Regions from separate parts of the Bacillus sp. BSL6 genome, predicted to be linked through region 3. Evidence: riboswitches for the same ligand, from Rfam matches in the RefSeq annotation. Region 3 holds a riboswitch; each other region holds the start of a gene.
What was found. A riboswitch is a leader RNA that binds a small molecule or an ion and turns the genes downstream of it on or off. The one in region 3 is predicted to bind S-adenosylmethionine.
Positions count from the first base shown of each region.

Region 1: linked by a shared signal. The riboswitch ahead of metK (methionine adenosyltransferase) and the one ahead of RCJ96_RS24845 (ABC transporter permease) in region 3 are both predicted to bind S-adenosylmethionine.
Region 2: linked by a shared signal. The riboswitch ahead of RCJ96_RS21555 (cyclase family protein) and the one ahead of RCJ96_RS24845 (ABC transporter permease) in region 3 are both predicted to bind S-adenosylmethionine.

Region 1 covers NZ_JAVGCW010000001.1:102,881-109,551, forward strand. The annotation lists gene RCJ96_RS00660 (DMT family transporter) at 1-613, shown strand, start outside; gene RCJ96_RS00665 (hypothetical protein) at 642-863, opposite strand; gene RCJ96_RS00670 (ATP synthase subunit I) at 1,143-1,526, shown strand; gene RCJ96_RS00675 (hypothetical protein) at 1,783-1,980, opposite strand; gene pckA (phosphoenolpyruvate carboxykinase (ATP)) at 2,272-3,858, opposite strand; SAM riboswitch class I at 4,087-4,208, shown strand; gene metK (methionine adenosyltransferase) at 4,378-5,577, shown strand; gene RCJ96_RS00690 (GNAT family N-acetyltransferase) at 5,619-6,143, opposite strand; gene RCJ96_RS00695 (hypothetical protein) at 6,167-6,343, opposite strand; gene RCJ96_RS00700 (hypothetical protein) at 6,350-6,529, opposite strand.
Region 2 covers NZ_JAVGCW010000007.1:129,338-136,008, forward strand. The annotation lists gene RCJ96_RS21540 (MFS transporter) at 82-1,383, shown strand; gene RCJ96_RS21545 (nucleotidyltransferase domain-containing protein) at 1,398-2,180, opposite strand; gene RCJ96_RS21550 (PRK06851 family protein) at 2,302-3,411, opposite strand; SAM riboswitch class I at 3,561-3,673, shown strand; gene RCJ96_RS21555 (cyclase family protein) at 3,760-4,392, shown strand; gene RCJ96_RS21560 (hypothetical protein) at 4,420-4,800, opposite strand; partial or broken gene RCJ96_RS21565 (ATP-binding protein) at 5,025-5,472, opposite strand; gene RCJ96_RS21570 (S-adenosylmethionine decarboxylase related protein) at 5,679-6,671, opposite strand, start outside.
Region 3 covers NZ_JAVGCW010000011.1:62,516-69,186, reverse strand. The annotation lists gene RCJ96_RS24870 (DUF3981 domain-containing protein) at 1-337, shown strand, start outside; gene RCJ96_RS24865 (multidrug effflux MFS transporter) at 503-1,714, shown strand; gene RCJ96_RS24860 (hypothetical protein) at 1,748-2,194, opposite strand; gene RCJ96_RS24855 (hypothetical protein) at 2,469-2,972, shown strand; gene RCJ96_RS24850 (DUF3951 domain-containing protein) at 2,989-3,210, opposite strand; SAM riboswitch class I at 3,378-3,483, shown strand; gene RCJ96_RS24845 (ABC transporter permease) at 3,621-4,538, shown strand; gene RCJ96_RS24840 (ABC transporter permease) at 4,555-5,559, shown strand; gene RCJ96_RS24835 (ABC transporter ATP-binding protein) at 5,516-6,526, shown strand; gene RCJ96_RS24830 (ABC transporter ATP-binding protein) at 6,523-6,671, shown strand, end outside.

The DNA of each region.
Region 1 (6,671 bases), on a different contig from region 3:
ACTCATTTCTATTTCACCTATTTTTACAACTGTATTTGCGATTTTCTTAAAACAAGAAAAGTTTTCTTCTCGAAAGCTCATCGGTTCTACCATTGCTTTTGGTGGGGCAGCTTTAGTTTTAGTAGCAGGGCATTCACTGGCTAGTTCTTTTTACGGGAATGGGATTGGACTCATTACATCAATATGCTGGGGGCTTTATCCTGTTTTAGCTGGTCCATTAATTAAAAAATATTCAGCATTACGTGTTACCGCATGGTCAGCATTAGTTGGCGCGATTCCGCTCTTATTATTAAGTGGACCACATGTATTTACAATGCCATTTCACATTACACATGGAATGACCCTATTTGCTTTACTATATTCTATTTTCTTTGTAACAGTATTTGGTTTAGTAATGTGGTATGTAGGCGTTCAAAAAATTGGGGCATCACATACGATGGTATATATGTATATAACGCCGCTTGTTGCCGTTTTATTTGCAGCTGTATGGGCAGATGAATATGTATCGTTTCAACAAATAATCGGTGGAATTATTATTTTCTTCGGTCTATGGTTTGTGAAATCGGAGAAAGTAAACATTCATTCTACTGCAGGAGAACCTATATCAAAATAGGAAAACAGATCACCTATGATCTGCTTTCCTATTTTTTTATTTTTGGTAAGAAGACGAGAAATAAGATCGCAGTAATAAGTGGAATTAAGTTTAAAAATGGAATACGGAAGAGAGTAATCAGAATAATACCAGGAAGAAGGACACCGAGGACAGCGTAGAAAATACTATGGTTCTTCGTGTACCAATACAATGAAAGTCCAATAAGTGCAGGGATAATGAGGTGAATGAGAGCCATTAAAAAATAAATCATTAGACGCCCCCTTTATTTGTGTACTTATTACATCATATCCGTATGTTCATAGATTGATATCAATTTTTTCATAAATGGACGAAAAATGTTTGAAAAAACGTCACAAATTATGGGGGGGATGATCTTTGAAATCTTGTATAATATTATTTTCTAAAAATATTTAAACAACATAAACATACCGTTTATGTTGTTTTTAATTTGAGTGAAATGAATGTAAGCAGTATAAACTTGAAAAAATTTATTGTTGGATAGATAAAAATTACGGAAGAGGAGAACATCATGATTAGTATGTCATTAAGGTCGTTTAAAATTCAATCGTATTATATACTAGGTATTCTTTTACTAGGCTGGATGGTAACGCCGTTTTCAGCACATTTTTTAGGTGCAGGAATTGGACTTATCGTAAGTATGTATTGCGTTTGGCTTTTAGGGAGACGAATTGAGAAGCTTGGAGATAGTATCGTAAAGAAAACGAAAGCGCCGACGCTCGGTATGTTTAATCGTTTTGCCGCTGCTATTTTAGGCGCTATTATTATGTACGAAATTGAGCACCATATGGTGATGTGGGCATTTGCAGTAGGGATTATGGGCGGTTATTTCTTAATTGTTGTGAATTTAGGATACTATAGTATGAAAGATGAGAAAGAATTAACAAAGAGCTAAAAAGATAAAAAGCTTCTTTTTAGATGGGATAGATGATCCAGCCATGGCTAGAAGCGGTCAGAGCCTGTTTTACCCCATGCGATGTGAAACCAGAGATATGTAGCGAGTAGGGATATAATTTATATATTCGAAGCCGTGATTTGTCTGTGTGAAAATGGATTTACTCTGGAATAAGGGATACGATAATGGATAGTATAACAGGAAGCGAAACATTGCATAAAATACAGGTTTTTGCTTCCAATAAGTTAACGTGAAATCACTTCGTGGTATGATTCTTAGGTTCTTTAAAAAAGTTGGATATAATACAAAAAACGATTCCGGTAATTAGAATAATATATTTTATCGTTTCACTTGTATGCTCAAATAAACTAACGTTAAGCATCACAAGTCCCCAAAACATTTGGATCGCTCCATAACTGAATAAAATCTTTCCTGTACGAGAAAAATTTTTCATAAGTTTCTCTCCTTCCTATATATGTAAATTATATCATAGGAAACTAAAAATAAATAACTATAAAGTGAAAATTATGTAAATTAATAAACTAAGTCACAGATGAAGAAATCAACGTTTTACTTTATATAAGATTATAGAAAGAAGCTTACGTAAAAAACGTAAGCTTCTTTTTTATGTAAGTGTGTGTAACCGTTAAGCCGCATTGGGTTTTGTCGGTGAGTACGCGAAACTTTACGGTTACACGACACTTATTCATATGAGTAAAGGGTTATTCCAACAGAAAGTTTGCGCTTAAGCGATTGGACCGCCTAAGTTAATAATGTCTTCAGATACGCTGTCGAACTTTTTGAAGTTAGCTTTGAATTCATTTGCAAGTTCGATTGCTTTAGCTTTATATGCAGCTTTATCAGCCCAAGTTTGTTCAGGCATTAACACTTCGTCAGGTACACCTGGTACGTGAAGTGGAACTTCAAGACCGAAGATGTCATGTTTAGCTGTTTCAGTTTTCGCAAGTTCACCGCTTAATGCTGCTTGAATCATTGCACGAGTGTAACCTAAGTTCATACGTTTACCAACGCCGTATTCGCCACCAGTCCAGCCAGTGTTTACTAAGAATACTTTCGCATCGTGTTTCTCGATTTTCTCACCAAGCATTTCAGCATAGCGAGATGCATCAAGTGGTAAGAATGGTGAACCGAAGCAAGTTGAGAATGTTGCTTGCGGAGATGTAACACCGCGCTCTGTTCCTGCTAGTTTACTAGTGTAACCACTTAAGAAGTGATACATAGCTTGTTCTTTTGATAACTTACTGATTGGAGGCAATACGCCAGATGCATCAGCAGTTAAGAAGATAATTGTATTTGGGTGTCCTGCAACACTTGGCAGTACGATATTGTCGATCGCATGCATAGGGTATGCAGCACGAGTATTTTCTGTTAAAGTAGTATCGTTATAGTCTGCGATACGCGTTTGGTCATTAATGATAACGTTTTCTAAAACAGATCCAAATGTGATTGCATCGAAAATTTGTGGTTCTTTCTCGTGAGAAAGGTTTACACATTTCGCGTAGCAACCGCCTTCAATATTGAATACACCGTTATCAGACCAACCGTGCTCATCATCACCGATTAATTTACGGTTTGGATCAGCAGATAATGTTGTTTTACCTGTTCCAGATAAACCGAAGAATAATGCTACATCGCCTTCTTCACCTACGTTTGCAGAGCAATGCATAGAAAGAATATCTTGTTCAGGTAATAAGAAGTTCATAATAGAGAAGATTGATTTTTTCATTTCTCCAGCGTATTCTGTACCACCAATTAGTACGATACGTTTTTCGAATGAAACCATAATGAATGCTTCAGAGTTTGTACCGTCAACAGCTGGATCAGCTTTGAAATTCGGTGCAGAAACAATTGTGAACTCTGATTCATGAGTTGTTAATTCTTCTTCAGTTGGACGAATGAATAGTTGATGTACAAATAAATTGTGCCATGCATATTCATTAATAACTTGAATTGGTAGGCGGTAATTGCGGTCAGCGCCTGCAAATCCTTTGAAGACGAATAACTCTTCTTTCTCTTTTAAGTATTCTAAAACTTTCGTATATAATTTATTAAAATGTTCTTCAGAAATCGGTTGGTTTACTGCTCCCCAAGCAATTTTGTCAGCAACCGATGCTTCTTTCACAATAAATTTATCTTTAGGAGAACGTCCTGTATATTTTCCAGTTGAAGCAGAAACGGCACCAGTCGAAGTTAATTTCCCTTCATTTCGCATTAATACTTTTTCCACTAATTGCGGAACACTTAGTTGAATCTGTGCATTGCTTCCGTTCAATAATTCGTGTAAACCAATTTGGACATTCACAGTACTCATATTTATATACCATCCTTTTCATTTAATGAAATATTTCTCGTAATCCCCAACAAGAGTATAACACAATTATATAAATAATGTATACTATTTATTTCTTTTTGTTTGTGTGAATACATTATTTCCTTATTAATATTTCATTTTAGGCGCATTGAGAAAAACTTTCACGAAAATGTGAATATTAATTGACAAATGAATATCATTTCTTTAGTATAGGTTGGGACGGATACTCTCTTATCCCGAGCTGGCGGAGGGACAGGCCCGATGAAGCCCAGCAACCTCACTTGTAGTGGTAAATACAGGTGAATAGGTGCTAAAACCTGTGCGAGGCTACAGGTCTCGAACGATAAGAGCGAAGGGCAAAAAGCAGTATGCAAGTAGCAAATTAAACCTTTCCTCTCTATTATGTAGGAAAGGTTTTTCTGTATGCTTGTGTGGGAGAATAAATGTATGTCGCAATCTGTGGCAAATTAAGGATGAGTTCCGTACAATATATACAATTACTGTAGGGAGGTTTACCACATGACAAAAAAACGTCATCTGTTCACATCTGAGTCTGTAACTGAAGGACATCCAGATAAAATTTGTGACCAAATTTCTGATTCAATTTTAGATGCGATCTTATCAAAAGACGCAAATGCACGTGTAGCTTGTGAAACAACTGTAACAACTGGTTTAGTATTGGTAGCGGGGGAAATTACGACTTCTACTTACGTAGATATTCCAAAAATCGTTCGTGAAACAATTCAAGGCATTGGTTACACACGCGCAAAATACGGATTCGATGCAGAAACTTGTGCAGTTTTAACATCTATCGATGAGCAATCTGCTGACATCGCTATGGGTGTTGACCAAGCGCTAGAAGCACGCGAAGGTCAAATGACTGACGCTGAGATTGAGGCAATTGGTGCAGGAGACCAAGGTTTAATGTTTGGTTTCGCATGTAATGAAACACAAGAGTTAATGCCACTTCCAATCTCGCTTGCTCACAAATTAGCTCGCCGTTTAACTGAAGTACGTAAAAATGATACATTATCATACCTACGTCCGGATGGAAAAACGCAAGTTACAGTTGAGTATGATGAAAATGGTAAACCAGTACGTGTTGATACTATCGTAATTTCTACACAACATCACCCAGATGTTACATGGGAAGAAATCGATCGCGACTTAAAAGAGCACGTAATTAAAGCTGTAGTACCAGCAGAATTAATCGATGGAGAAACGAAATTCTTCATTAACCCAACTGGCCGCTTCGTAATTGGTGGACCACAAGGTGATGCTGGTTTAACAGGACGTAAAATCATCGTTGATACTTACGGTGGATACGCTCGCCACGGTGGCGGTGCATTCTCTGGTAAAGATGCAACGAAAGTTGACCGTTCTGCAGCATATGCAGCTCGTTATGTTGCGAAAAACATCGTAGCAGCTGGTCTTGCTGAAAAAGCAGAAGTACAACTTGCATACGCAATCGGTGTAGCGCAACCAGTATCAATTTCAGTTGATACATTCGGCACTGGTAAAGTATCTGAAGACGTACTAGTAGAACTAGTTCGTAACAACTTCGATCTTCGCCCAGCTGGTATTATTAAAATGCTAGACTTACGTCGCCCAATTTACAAACAAACAGCAGCTTACGGCCACTTCGGACGTACTGATGTAGATCTATCATGGGAACGTACAGACAAAGCTGCAGCTTTAAAAGAGCAAGCTGGTCTATAATATATGAAAAAAAGCTTTGCGCAGTGAGCGCAAAGCTTTTTTTATATATAATTACGTTGGAATAAAGCGAAGAGTTCAATGTCATGCCAAGTGCCATTGCGGAATATAGCTTCTTTACAAGTTCCTTCATGTTGAAAACCGAGCGATTTATATAATTTAATTGCTCTATCGTTAAAAGAAAATACTCGTAAAGAAAGGCGATGTAAATTTAATTCTAAAAATGCATAATCCAATAATAAGGTGAAAGCTTCCTTCCCATAACCTTGCCCCCAGTAATCCTTGTTACCAATATCAATAATACATTCAGCGTTTCGATTATACGAATCAATATGAATTAAAGAAGTAATACCAATTGAAAGATGCGTAGCTTTTTCTTCAATGATATAGCTTTTAGAGTCCGAAGAATGAATAAATTGTTGGCAAAGTTTTTCTGTGTCTTGAAGGGAATATTTATCAAGAGTGAGAGTAGTTGAACTCATAACGTCTATATCATTATGCCATTTATAATATGTTAGAATATCATCTTCGGAAAATTTTCGTAACTGGATACGGTTTGATTCAAACAATGTAAGTCCCCCTTTTGTATTTACTATTTTTTGTTCATTATTTCAACACACGAGCTACAATAAATCTCTCCTTCTAGTTCAATATACTTTCTCATATTCGTCATGCCACTTGCTGGAAATGGCATATGAATCCAAGCCTTTTCATACGTTTGTATTTCCTTTTCACATGATTTACAAAGGATTGGTTTCTTCTGGAACATATGTAATCAACCTTTCATTTGACGTGCTTTGCCCGCGCAAAAAGCACTGCTTAGTAAAAATAGTGTCGCAAATATAATGCTCACCAATGTCGCGTATGGGATTGCTCCTTTTAGAGAAAAGCCGACAGTGATGGAAGCGATAAATAAGAGGATGAATGTTGTTGTTAATTTTTTATAAAGTTCCATAATATGTAGACCTCCGATTTATTTTTTAGTACAAGTTTTAAAATTGAATTCCATTAGAAAGAAAATATAAAGGGTAGCTTAAGATGTGTAGTCTAGGAGTAGAAGAAAATGCATTTTCCTTTTTGTGGGTTAGTATACTTAT
Region 2 (6,671 bases), on a different contig from region 3:
TATAAATTCCGACACAAGAAGGGAAATATTAACATCAAATGAAATAATATATTCATCTACAAATCAAAAGGGGTGAACATTATGCAACCTTCAGCTCCACCTCATCCAGAATCTACAAAAACTATTTTTTCGAACTCTATTACAAAGCTTGTTGTTTTTATTTGTTGGCTAGCCATTCTAGCTGACGGCTATGATTTAGGTATTTACGGGGCCGTTCTGCCTAAGCTACTGGAAGACAACAGCTGGGCACTATCACCAGCTCATGCTGGTACAATTGCAAGCTATGCTTTGTTTGGAATGTTTATTGGCGCTATTCTAGTTGGAACTATTACAGATCTAATTGGACGAAAATGGACACTTATATGCTGTTTAACACTTTTTTCTATTACAATGGGCCTAGCTGCACTTGCTCCTTCTCCTGAATTATTTGGACTATGGCGATTTATCGGAGGAATTGGACTAGGCGGTGTCATTCCAACAGCTTCCACACTTACTGTTGAATATTCACCAAAAAAGCGACAATCTTTTATTTATGCTCTTATGTTTACTGGCTATCCTTTAGGTATCGTGTTAGGCGCTATTTTGTCCATGTTTATGTTAGAAGACTTCGGATGGAGAACTATGTTTGGTATCGGAATGATTCCACTACTCCTCATTCCTTTCATTATTCGTTATTTACCTGAATCCATTCAATTTTTGTTATCACGTAACCGCCAAGAAGAAGTGGATAAAATTCTTAATCGTTTTCAAATTGAATTCCATGCAAAAGAGAAAACTCATCAACCCCCATCTAATATACGAAAGAAAAATGGATTTCTTACTTTATTCTCAAAAGAATACATAAAAGCAACGCTGCTTTTTTGGATCACTTATATAATGGGGATGTTTTTAATATACGGTTTAAATACTTGGTTACCTCAGATGATGCGACAGGCAGGATATCCTCTTGGATCTAGTTTATCATTTCTACTTATGCTAAATATTACCGCCGCTATCGGTGCATTATTTGCTGGAGCAATCGCGGATCGTATAGGAGCTAAAATTGTTATTAGCATCTCCTATCTTATGGCAGCTATATGTATTGGACTATTAACAATTAAACCATCTGTTACAATCATTTATCTTTTAATTGGTCTTGCTGGAATTGGATCAGTCGGTATTACTCAAATATTAAATGCATATGTAACACAATACTTCCCATCACATATCCGAGCTACTTCCTTAGGCTGGGGACTTGGACTTGGACGAGTTGGTGCGATTGCTGGTCCTATTCTTGTCGGTATTATTATGACAATGCAATATGACTTAGCATGGAATTTCTATTTATTCTCATTCGCAGGTCTTCTCGCGGCTATATCAGTTTTCCTTATTCCTGCAAAGTAAAAAAGGGCACAAATTTATTCGTGCTCTTTTTTGTATACTTCGAATAACATATCTCGAAACAATGTATTTAAACTCTCAATATCTATCCCTGATCCCTTTTCGATTCCTTTTACATATTGCTGATAGTAATGAATTTGTTCTTCTAAAAATTGATTCAACACATCAATTTTTAATCCAACATCTAATTCAGTACCTGCCTTTTTCTTTATTAACAACTGTTCAATTTCATCTAATACGCTACGCTCCAATGATAATTCTGTAATTAATCGATCGAATTCTACAGGAGGCAAAGTTGTTTTCTCCTCTAGCCACTTACAAGCCAAAATAGGACGCAATACATAAAAGTACTTTTTTAATTTTACATTCTCACCTTGCAAAAATTCACGATAATTTTTTGAAGCCATATGTAAGTAATGATATATCGTTGCTTTCGGATCGAAGTTCTTTTCACTCATTTGCTGAAGCTGTTCTGGAAAATTAGAGTTTTTCGAATAAAAAATGGGTGATCGAATCCATTCGAGTAAAGCTGGGTTTGACTTTGCAAATAGTTGTAACGCTTTTTTAATATCCCATCCGCTTATATCTAAATCATCACTAATCGGATACTCAATTACATCTCGTTTATCATGAATGGATAAATACCATTCTACCGGGTGCATATAAACGAATCTAACATCATAATCACTATCTTTTGATGGAAACCCCCATGCACGACTCCCTGACTCCACAGCAAATAAAATTTTCACATCATTTTCTTTCTCAATTCGTTCTAACTCCAACTTAATTTTCTCTCTCATTTCATACCCTCTCCATTTTTTGATTATTTCCTTGGAAATTCGACAAATATATTACTAAGTTTACTACATACTAAAATAGCTGTCAGAAAATTTCCGACAGCCTGTCAAAATTCGTTATTTTTTACTTGTTCTTTTCAGTTACACTAACCGCAATTCGTTCAAACTCTTTTTGAATCTCCTCTTTGTATGCATCTACTTTTGAAAAGTCCATAGCAGCAATATAAATTCGTTCTAATTTATCACGAACTGATTTCGCTTTCGCTAAAAAAGACATCGCCTCATTCATTTTTGCTTTATATTGAATAGAGACGTCACGAATTTCCTCCGCATACTTCTCATCCGTCCCTGGTTTTACAATAAGGGCATACATATCTATAATTTCATCACCTTCGCGGCTCGGAAAATATTCATGTGGTGCGGTGCTATCGAAAATCGCAAACCCTAATTCTCTTACGATCACCATATCAAGACTATTTGGATCAAACCCACAATGATATACTTCAACTTCAAATCCTTTTTCTTCTGCTGCCTTAGCTAATTTTTTGAGCATTGTTGATTTCCCAGAACCTGGGCGTCCTTTTATAAAATAACGATGTGGTAATCCTTCTGTTAAATTAGGAACAAAATCAACTGCTCCTTTCGGTGTAGCTGCTCCTAAAAACCGATGTTTCACAAGCGATTGTTTCCCAACTTTATCTGTAAATAATTTCTGAATAAGCTGCTCGGTTAGTTCGTTCGCTTTATTAAAATCAATATTACTAATATATATTTTCTCCCACTCATCATGTATAACTAATGCCTCGTTAAAACGAGCGTAAGCAGCTTGAAAAGCTTTGCTTGCTTCTGAAACAAATCGTTCAATTTCCACTTTCTGCTTTCTTAACTTATCTGAATCCCAAGCAATTCCTAAATTAATATACTCCTCGACAACTCCTGGCATTTTTGGCTCAATAACATGCGGTGATGTTCCATCAACAATTCCTACTTTTAACTTCGGGATAATGACACCATCAACCGATTTATTATCAGAAGAACAGTGTAAAAATTCAATATCATATCCCTTTTCAACCCATTCACGACCTATTACCTTAATTAAAGAAGATTTTCCCGTTCCAGGTCCACCCTTTAAAATAAATAATCTGTTTAGTCCTTTTAAATTCTCTTCATATAAATTATGAAATCCTCTAGCTGTATTTCCACCAGCATAATAATTCAATACATTCCCTGTCACTGCACTCACTCCTTCGCAGCATTCTATTTACATAAGCTACAATATGCGAGCAACTTTATTTGGGTGAATACCTATTTTGTGTTGCACAGAAAAAGGAAATGAATTACAATTTTATTATCACGAAAATTCCGAACTTTAAATTGAATATACCTTTATCAAGAGAGGCAGAGGGACCGGCCCTTTGAAGCCCAGCAACCTCAGTTTATACAAACTGAATAGGTGCTAATTCCTGCAAAATGCATTGCATTTTGAAAGATAAAACGTAACTATTGTGTGCAAAACTCATCTTTCTTGATTATGAAAGGTGAGTTTTTTATATTTCAAAATATATACTTGGAGGTATTTAAAGTGAAAGTAATTGACCTATCCCAAACATTTGAAAAAAATATGTCTCAATTTCCTGGAACACCAAAAATCAATTTAGAAGCCATTACAAGCGTTGAAGAAACAGGTTATCAAGTTACAGATTTTCATTCTGTCGTTCATGTTGGTACACATTGTGATGCTCCTGCTCATTTCATTTCAGGCGCAACGACTATTGATCAATTGCCCCTAGACCAATTTGTAGGTGAAGCTGTTCTTATCGACGTAACTCATGTACAAGAACGAAAACTACCTAAAGAAGTATTACACAATGCTGACATAAAAGAAGGTGATATTGTCATTTTCCATTCCAACCTATCTAATAAATGGAATACAGAAGCGTATGAACAAGAAGCCTTTTATCTTTCCGAAGAATTAGCTGAAGAATTAGTTCAATTAAAAGTAAAATCTGTCGGTTTAGATTTCATTTCTCCTGACGAGGTAACGACAGAAACATCGCCAATTCATCACATACTACTTGGGAATAATATTTATTTAATCGAAAACTTAACAAACTTAGATGCCATTAATGCGAAACGTTTCTTTTTCTCAGCGGCACCTTTAAAAATTAAAAATAGCGACGGTGCTTTCGCAAGAGCATTCGCTGTAATTTTTTAAACAAACTATACAAAAAAGCAAAGATCATCATTGACCTTTGCTTCTATTTCTTTTATTTAAACTAAGAAAGAATTGCTCAACGCGAGGACGTAACCAAGCTAAATAATCTTTCTCTTTCTTCTTTGTACAAGCTATTTCTTCCCCATCGACCATTCCGACAAGCTCTAGCTCTAACAGTTGCCTCGTAAATGCTAACATATTTATTTCTTCTTCCGGATACTCTTCTTTTAATTTCTCCTCAATTTCCCCTAATAAAAAACCGTCACGCATCATTGCCAATGCATCAATCCAAAGTGGCGGCATTTCATATTTTTCTCCTGTAATTGTATCTTTTACAATATAATTCTTTTGCTCTTTTCGAAATTGAATCGCGTGTAAGCATACAGTCGAATTTAATGTTAATTCCATCATACCACCTCTTTCATAATATCTGCATAGAAAAAAGGATGCGCGTGCACCCCTTCTTTTTCTAACACTACCGAACCGTTACATGAATAACAAATCTCATGTCGATATTTTCCTCCATTATAAACGAAGTATTTTATAAAAAAAACCCTTCTTGAAACATTTTATAAAATGTTTATATTTACGCAACAAGAACACTTTTCTGAAAAATATTTTCTTATAGCACATTATACTATCATTAAAAAAATTCCCACTTTCGTTCCTATTTCCACGCTACTTTGAATCACAACACTTCCTTGATACTCCTCAATAACTTTATATGTAATCACTAATCTAAGTCCCGTACCATTCTGCTTTGTTGTGTAAAAAACTTTACCGATTTTGTCTAACTTCTCGTTCTCCATCCCAAAATGGAAATACATAAATATCCTTCCGTTTTTCCGTATACACGGATATGAATGTCTCCCCCTTCTCGCATCGATTCTATCCCATTTTTAATAACACTTGTTTTAATTGTTTATCATCACCGTTTATAGGTGATACATTCTCATCTATTTTCCAGTGAAACTTCACTCTATATTGCGCTGCATAACTTTCCATTAACTGCACAACATATAAAAGGATTTCTCCTATTTTACATCATTCATAATTTGTTGGCTTTGGTTCCCCTAACAAATCCGTTAATTTTTTTAATACTTTTAAAGCTTCTCTTTCCCCATAAATTAAGCTTTTAAATTTTTTCATATAAAATACTCCTCATGATCAATACAAAAACTCTACATATTATCTCATTAAGTTATAAGGATAAAATTACTTTCGTAGCAATATGTAACCTTATAACGCGAAAAAGAAGGGGATTTCCCCTTCCTTTTCGTCACAACTTATATCCATCTTACCCGATCATGTAGCAAGCCATCCGTAAAATCATTTTCCCCCACTACAAAATTCTTCATATATAAATTCAAATATTCTCCGTACTTACTTTCTGTATTTAATAATAATTCCTCTACATAATAGGCACCTTGTTTAAATTCATCGAACAGTAAACTACACAAGCCGGCATAAATTCCGCATCCTACTTGGAAGTAAGTCGCATTCGTTTTATATTTATGAAAAACTTGGCTGCTATTCATCACGTTATACATATATGTCTCGCTATTTTCATAAACGAGTAATACACCGACTAGATCCTCGCCCGCAATCTCTTCTTCGGCTGGATTAAATACTTTACGATTCCAATTCCATAGATCTTCTACCTTATCTAAATTCTGTCTAATTATATTTGTTGTATACTCGTTAATTCGGTAAAGAAACCCTACTTCCATGTTAAAGTTTTTCCCTAAAATTAAAACTTCCTCATGCGGCATCAAACAACCATAAAACTCTTTCTCTCCCAACTTTACTTTATACTCTGAAGCATATACATCTTCATAAAAGTAAAGAGGACGATGATGACTCATATACATCGGATAACTCCATATCGCTTCATCTAGAAATCGCTCTACTGCCCATGAAGCATACAGTGTATGAGGCTTTATAAGTGCTGTATCATTCAAAAATGACGTATCATGTTCTACTATATAGCATGCTCTTGGCTTTTCATTCGGGCGTTCCTTCATAAGTTCAACAACCATCCATTGAACGACACCTGGATTCATACCTGAGCCTATAATTGCTTTTGTATTTGTAAATTTATCTTTTTCCTTCTCAAATCTCGTATATCTTTCCGTAAGCTGAAAGCCGATTAAACTATCGTCCTGATCTACTGCCTCGTTTTCCAAAGCTGAATTAATATAACAAATTCCAAGTTCATTACAACAGCTTAATACTCTGATCGTATCTGCCCCTGAAACATCAATCACAACGCTCGTACT
Region 3 (6,671 bases):
TGCGAAAATATTTGCAACAGGTTCGACGCAAAAAGAAGCGCTTGAGAATTATAAAAATGCGCTGAGTGGAAGCGGAGATTCATTTAGACCGACTTCAAATGGAAAAGAGGCGCAAAAAGAAGGCGTTGTACAACGTGTATATAAAGAAAAATCAGGTGAAAATACAATTGTTTATGTACTGTTGGAGAACGAACAAAAAGTGTTTATGATACCTGCGAAAAAGTTCCCATATGCTATGTTTACAGAAGTGGGAGATCCAATTCAAATCACATATTTAGATACAGGAGAGGCGATGTCTTCCGTATCTAAATTTACAAATAGTAATTTGAACAAGTAAAGCGATAGAGATTCTATCGCTTTTTTTACAAAATTAAACAGGAAAATACGCTATACTTGACGTATGTGTATGTTGTAACTATAATTGTTACGATTTAGTATGTATAGGAAAGGGTGAACGGAAAAAGTGAATGAAGTTAATCAGGAAATATATAAGCCTGTAAAGATGAACAGGTTATGGATGATTCTTGTATTAGGAACACTTACGGCGATTGGGCCATTATCTATTGATATGTATTTGCCTTCATTACCGAAATTAACGGATGACTTGCAAACAGGTGCATCCCTAGCCCAGCTTACATTAACAGCTTGTTTGCTTGGGCTTTCAGTAGGACAATTATTTGTTGGCTCAATTAGTGATATTTACGGAAGACGCAAACCTCTTATTATTGCTCTCATTATTTATGTTGCTTCTTCTTTACTTTGTGCTGTTGCGCCATCTATTTGGACTTTAGTGTTATTACGCTTCCTACAAGGAGCTTCAGGATCAGCCGGGATTGTTATATCACGTGCAATGGTACGTGACATGTATTCAGGTTCTGAAATGACGAAGTTCTTCTCACTGCTTATGTTAGTAAACGGAGCAGCACCTATTTTGGCACCGATTATTGGGGGACAATTATTACAGTTTACAACGTGGCGCGGTGTTTTCATCGTTCTTGGAGCAATTAGCGTATTCATGTTAATCTCAGCTACTTTCGTATTACGTGAAACATTACCTCCTGAAGAAAGAGAAACAGGCGGTTTGTCAGGGACGTTAGCGACATACGGAAAACTGTTAAAGGACCGTTTGTTTATGGGATATGCATTGTCACAAGGATTAGTAACGGCGGCAATGTTTGCATACATTTCGGGCTCACCATTTGTGTTGCAGAACATATACGGAGCATCACCACAGCAATTTAGTTTATTCTTTGCAATCAACGGTATCGGTATTATTATTGCTAGTCAGGTTACGGGTCGTTTAGCGGGGAAAGTGAATGAGAAGACATTATTTGTCTCTGGTATCATTATTGCAGCTGTTGGTGGTTTATCTTTATTACTGACAATCTTACTAGGGATAGGGTTAATTGGTGTTTTATGCTCGTTATTCCTTGTCGTATCAAGTGTTGGGGTTGTCTCAACAACTGGGTTTTCATTAGCGATGAGAAATCAAAAACAAGCTGCAGGAACAGCATCAGCTTTATTAGGCTTATTACAGTTCATTTCAGGAGCGCTTGTTGCACCGCTAGTAGGTATTGGTGGAAGTAATACCGCATTACCGATGGGTGTTGTAATAGCTCTTTGTGAAATTGGTGCGGTACTATGCTATTTATTTATGGCTAGAAGAAGTGAAAAGCAGTTTGAACTGCAAGCAAGACAAAATTTAGAGGCTTAACAAAAAAGAACTGATTCAAAGGGAATATTTGAATCAGTTCTTTTTTTTATTTCTTTCAAATACCTCATACATATTATTCATGATCGTATCATATAAAACAGCAAGTTTATCCCACACCCAGCGATTACTATCAACTTCTTTTTCCCCGCAGTCGATAATATCGGTATGGTCGGTAATTTTATACGCTTTTTTAACGACAATAGGAGCAATTTTCGGTATACGTGGGATTTCTTTTAAGATATCTGCGAAGTTTCCAATGTAGACATGACCGATGATTTCGATTGTTAATGATTTATCTGATATATTTAGCACTGTATGAAATTGATTTGTATGTTGTTGTTTTAAATATTGGGCTAACTTAAATGGAGCATGCTTCTTTTTTAATACGCGGCGAAGGCTCTCTGTATTTTCGATATGAAGTGATTTTTCGCGAATAAGGACACGAATATCTTCTCCCATAAAAGGCATTGTATTGTACATAGATGATTCTCCTTAAAAACTTACATATGTTTGCGTTATGCATATGTAAGTCTAGCATGGTTTGTTCTTTATGTGTGCTTACAGTTTTGTAAGGTGCTGTAGTAAAGCAGTGCAAAAGTTATTTGTATAAAGTGACGATACTGTGACAAACATGTTGGTATATATATTACGATGTCGTCTTAAGTGTAAAAAGTAGGATGTTCTCGGTATAATAACAAGTAGAGATAAAAGAAACTATAATGAGTAGTAGCTGTAGATAAAAGGAGAAGAAGAGATGAAGAAGGCTTTGGGTATTGCTGTAATGGGAAGTATGATCCTTCTAGCAGGATGTAATGGAAATAAGGATACGAAAGAACCGAAAGAAAAGGTAGAGCAATCTACAGAACAAACAGAAGAAATGAAAGAATACCGTGCAGTACATGAAAAATACGATTTGAAAATGAATAAAGAAATTAATAACGCACTGCAGTTATTTGAAGTAGCAAAAGAAAAGGGCGGTAAGGAAATAACGACTGCTACATATAAAGAAGATGTGCAAAAGGTAACAACGAGCATGTTAGAAGATATTGATCATATACGAAAAGAAATTCGTGTTCCGAAGTCGAAAGAGCAAGAACATGAGGTATATGTCGGTTTCTTGAATGAATCGGAACAAGCAATGAAAAAATTACAGAAATTAGCTAAAGAAGAAGATTCATCGTTGATTCGTGATATAGAAATTAATTTTGCAACAGCATCGACATACTATAAACGTTTTCAAGCAGAAACGAAAAAATAACCTTGCCTATGCAAGGTTATTTTTTCTTCTTGCCATCTCCATCTTCATCTTCATCCTCGGATACTAATATCTTCTGTTCTTCGTGAAATTCAGAAATAGTTTGCCCGGTAATATTATCGAAAGGGGTATAAAAAGAAGTGATACTTTTCTTTTTGATGAAGAGTTTGTAGAAGCCGATGATGACAAGTATAACGATTGTTAAGGGTAATCCTATAGTAGCTAGAAGTAAGGGGTCCATCTTATAACTCCTTTCATATCTTTTTTTATTATAAGCGAAATACGATATAGATAAATAAAAGTGTTAAAAACTGATTTTTCTAAATATATCCAATTTGATTGACTTTTCATTTTTTCAGAATTATAATTCGAAATATACAATTTGAACCAAATAATAATATAGCAATTTACTTATCCAGAGAGGTAGAGGGACTGGCCCTATGACACCTCAGCAGCGGGTTCTGTAATAGGAACACCGTGCTAATTCCAGCAAGCAAGTCTTGAAAGATAAGTGATGGGCCTTTGTTTATTAAGCCTTGATCTTATTTTTTAAGATCAAGGCTTTTTGTATTCTAAAAAAGAGAAAAGGGAGTAATGGAAAAAGTACGTTCATAAAACTAAGTAAATATATGTGTTTAGGGGGTTATTGAAGTGTATGTAATTAAAAAATTATCAGTTATGGTGTTCACGATATGGGTTATTACGACGGTGACATTTCTAATTATGCATATTATTCCGGGGGATCCATTTTCATCAGATGCAAAAATCTTTCCTGAAGAAGTGATCCAAAACATGAGAGCGAAGTATCACCTTGATGAACCGTTATGGAATCAATATGTTGCTTATTTAGACGGCGTAGTTCATTTTGATTTTGGTGAATCTGTTCAATCAACCGGGCAAGGTGTATCAGAAATTATAACAACTGGTTTTGGTCCATCAGCAATTATTGGTTTACAAGCACTTATTATTTCATTGCTAGTCGGAATTGCTGCAGGTACATTTGCTGCTCTCTATCATGGGAAGGTAATTGATTACGGTGTAAGTTTACTTGCCATCCTCGGTATTTCTATTCCGAGTTTTATTTTAGCACCACTATTTATACAAGTATTCGCTATTCAATTCGAGCTCTTACCAGTAGCCTCTTGGGGTACATTTGAACATACGGTATTGCCATCCTTTGCATTAGCGTTAGGACCAATCGCAGTGATTACAAGATTTGTTCGCTCTAATATGATTGAAGTTTTGCAGAGTGATTATATTAAGTTAGCGAGAGCGAAAGGTATACCGATTAAGAAGATTATTATAAGACATGCTCTTCGAAATGCAATTGTTCCAGTGCTTACATTTGTTGGACCATTAATGGCGGGACTTTTAACAGGTACTTTCGTTATTGAAAAGATTTTTTCAATTCCTGGTCTCGGAAAATATTTTGTAGATAGTATTTTTAATCGAGATTATCCAGTGATTATGGGAACAACCATTTTTTATAGTGCACTTTTAATTGTATGTATTTTTATTACAGATATTATTCATCGTATTGTTGATCCACGTATTCGTTCTATTACGTAAGGAGGGAGATGTTTAGATGGGGGCTTATGAAATTAATGACCAGTTATTAACAAATGAAGAGAAAAAAGAATTAACAATAAATAAAGATCAGCAAAAGATTAGCCGAAAGAAAGAAGTGTTTCGTAAGTTTGTATCGAATCCAATCGCAGTTTTAGGATCAGTGACGTTATTACTCATTATTGTTTTTTCACTTGTTGGTGAAAGTTTAACGCCATTTACTGCGAGTGAACAAGTAAAAGAGGCAACAAACTTACCACCTAGTAGTGAGCATTGGTTCGGAACAGATGATTTGGGAAGAGATATATGGGCACGTACTTGGGCTGGCGGGAAAATTTCATTAACAGTTGGATTAGTGGCAGCTGCTCTTGATATAGGACTTGGTGTGCTAATTGGAGGATTTAGTGGATATGTGAGAGGGCGCAATCGCCTTGGGACATTAATTGATGAGTGGATTATACGAGGAATCGAAGTGTTATACGGTATCCCGTATTTATTAATTGTTATTTTACTATTAATTGTTATGAAACCAGGTCTTTTTACCATTATCATCGCCCTTGCATTAACAGGATGGATTGGTATGGCACGTCTCGTTAGGGCGCAAGTCTTATCTTTAAAACAAAGAGAGTTTGTTATTGCAGCGGAGCGATTAGGTACATCACATATGAAAATTATATACGGGCACTTAATTCCGAACTTAACAGGCATTATTATCGTAAATTTATCATTTACAATTCCAGCAGCTATTTTCTCAGAATCATTTTTAAGCTTTATCGGACTAGGAGTGCAATCACCGGCAGCAAGCTGGGGGACGATGACGAATGATGCACTTGGGACATTACTAAGCGGGGAATGGTGGCAGCTATTCTTCCCAGCAATCATGATTGCGCTCATTATGTTCGCATTTAATGCGATTGGTGATGGTTTACAAGATGCAATTGATCCAAAAATCGTAAAACAGAATCGAAAGGAGAAAAAACATGGGACAGCTCTTATCTTTAGAAAACGTAACGTTAGCCGTTGAAAAAGAGAATAGTAAACAAGCAATTGTGAAGCATGTTTCCTTTTCTGTTAGCGAAGGTGAAATAGTTGCACTTGTAGGAGAAAGTGGCTCAGGGAAAAGTGTTACAGCACAATCTATTATCGGCTTAAATCAAGAATCAATTCAAATTGATGATGGAAATATATCTTTCGAATCAAAGGCATTAACGAATCTACAAGAATCAGAATGGAATCAAATTCGTGGGAAAGATATTTCTTTTATCTTTCAAGATCCACTTTCATCTTTAAATCCGACGATGAAGGTGGGAAGGCAAATTACAGAGGTGATTTTGCAACACGAAAAGAAATCGAAAAAAGAAGCAAAAGAAATTGCGATTAACTTATTAAATGATTTAGGGATACATGAAGCAGAGAAACGCTTTGAACAGTACCCACATCAATTAAGCGGAGGTATGAGGCAACGTATTTGTTTAGCAATCGCATTTGCTTGCCACCCAAAACTCGTTATTGCGGATGAACCTACGACAGCATTAGATGTAACAATTCAAAAGCAAATTATGGAGTTATTAAAGGAAAGAAAGGAAAAGCAAAATACGAGTATTTTACTAATTACGCACGATTTAGCACTTGTACGTGAAGTAGCGGATCGAGTAGTTGTGATGTATGGAGGACGTGTTGTTGAAAAAGGAACGATAGAGGAAGTGATAGGTTCTCCTAAACATCCATACACAAAAAGCTTATTACAAGCAATTCCCAATATGGATGATTCCGAAAAAGTATTACGTGCAATAGAAGGGACGACACCTTCCATTGAGACGTTAAATAGCTTTGGTTGTCCTTTTGTAAATCGTTGTCCAGTAGCGATAAAAGAATGTATTCATCGTTTCCCAGAGAGAACAACATATTCCAAGGAGCATAGTTCACATTGCTGGCAACATGTTCTGGAGCATAATAAAGCGAAATCAAAAGAGAAGGTGAATGCCTCATGACGACAGATTTAATTACTGTAAAGCAAGTAACGAAAACGTATGGAAGTAAAAATAAAGAAATCGCAGCGTTAAAAGACATATCACTTACGATCTCGAAAGGCACAACGCTTGGCATTATTGGAGAAAGTGGTTCAGGAAAAACAAC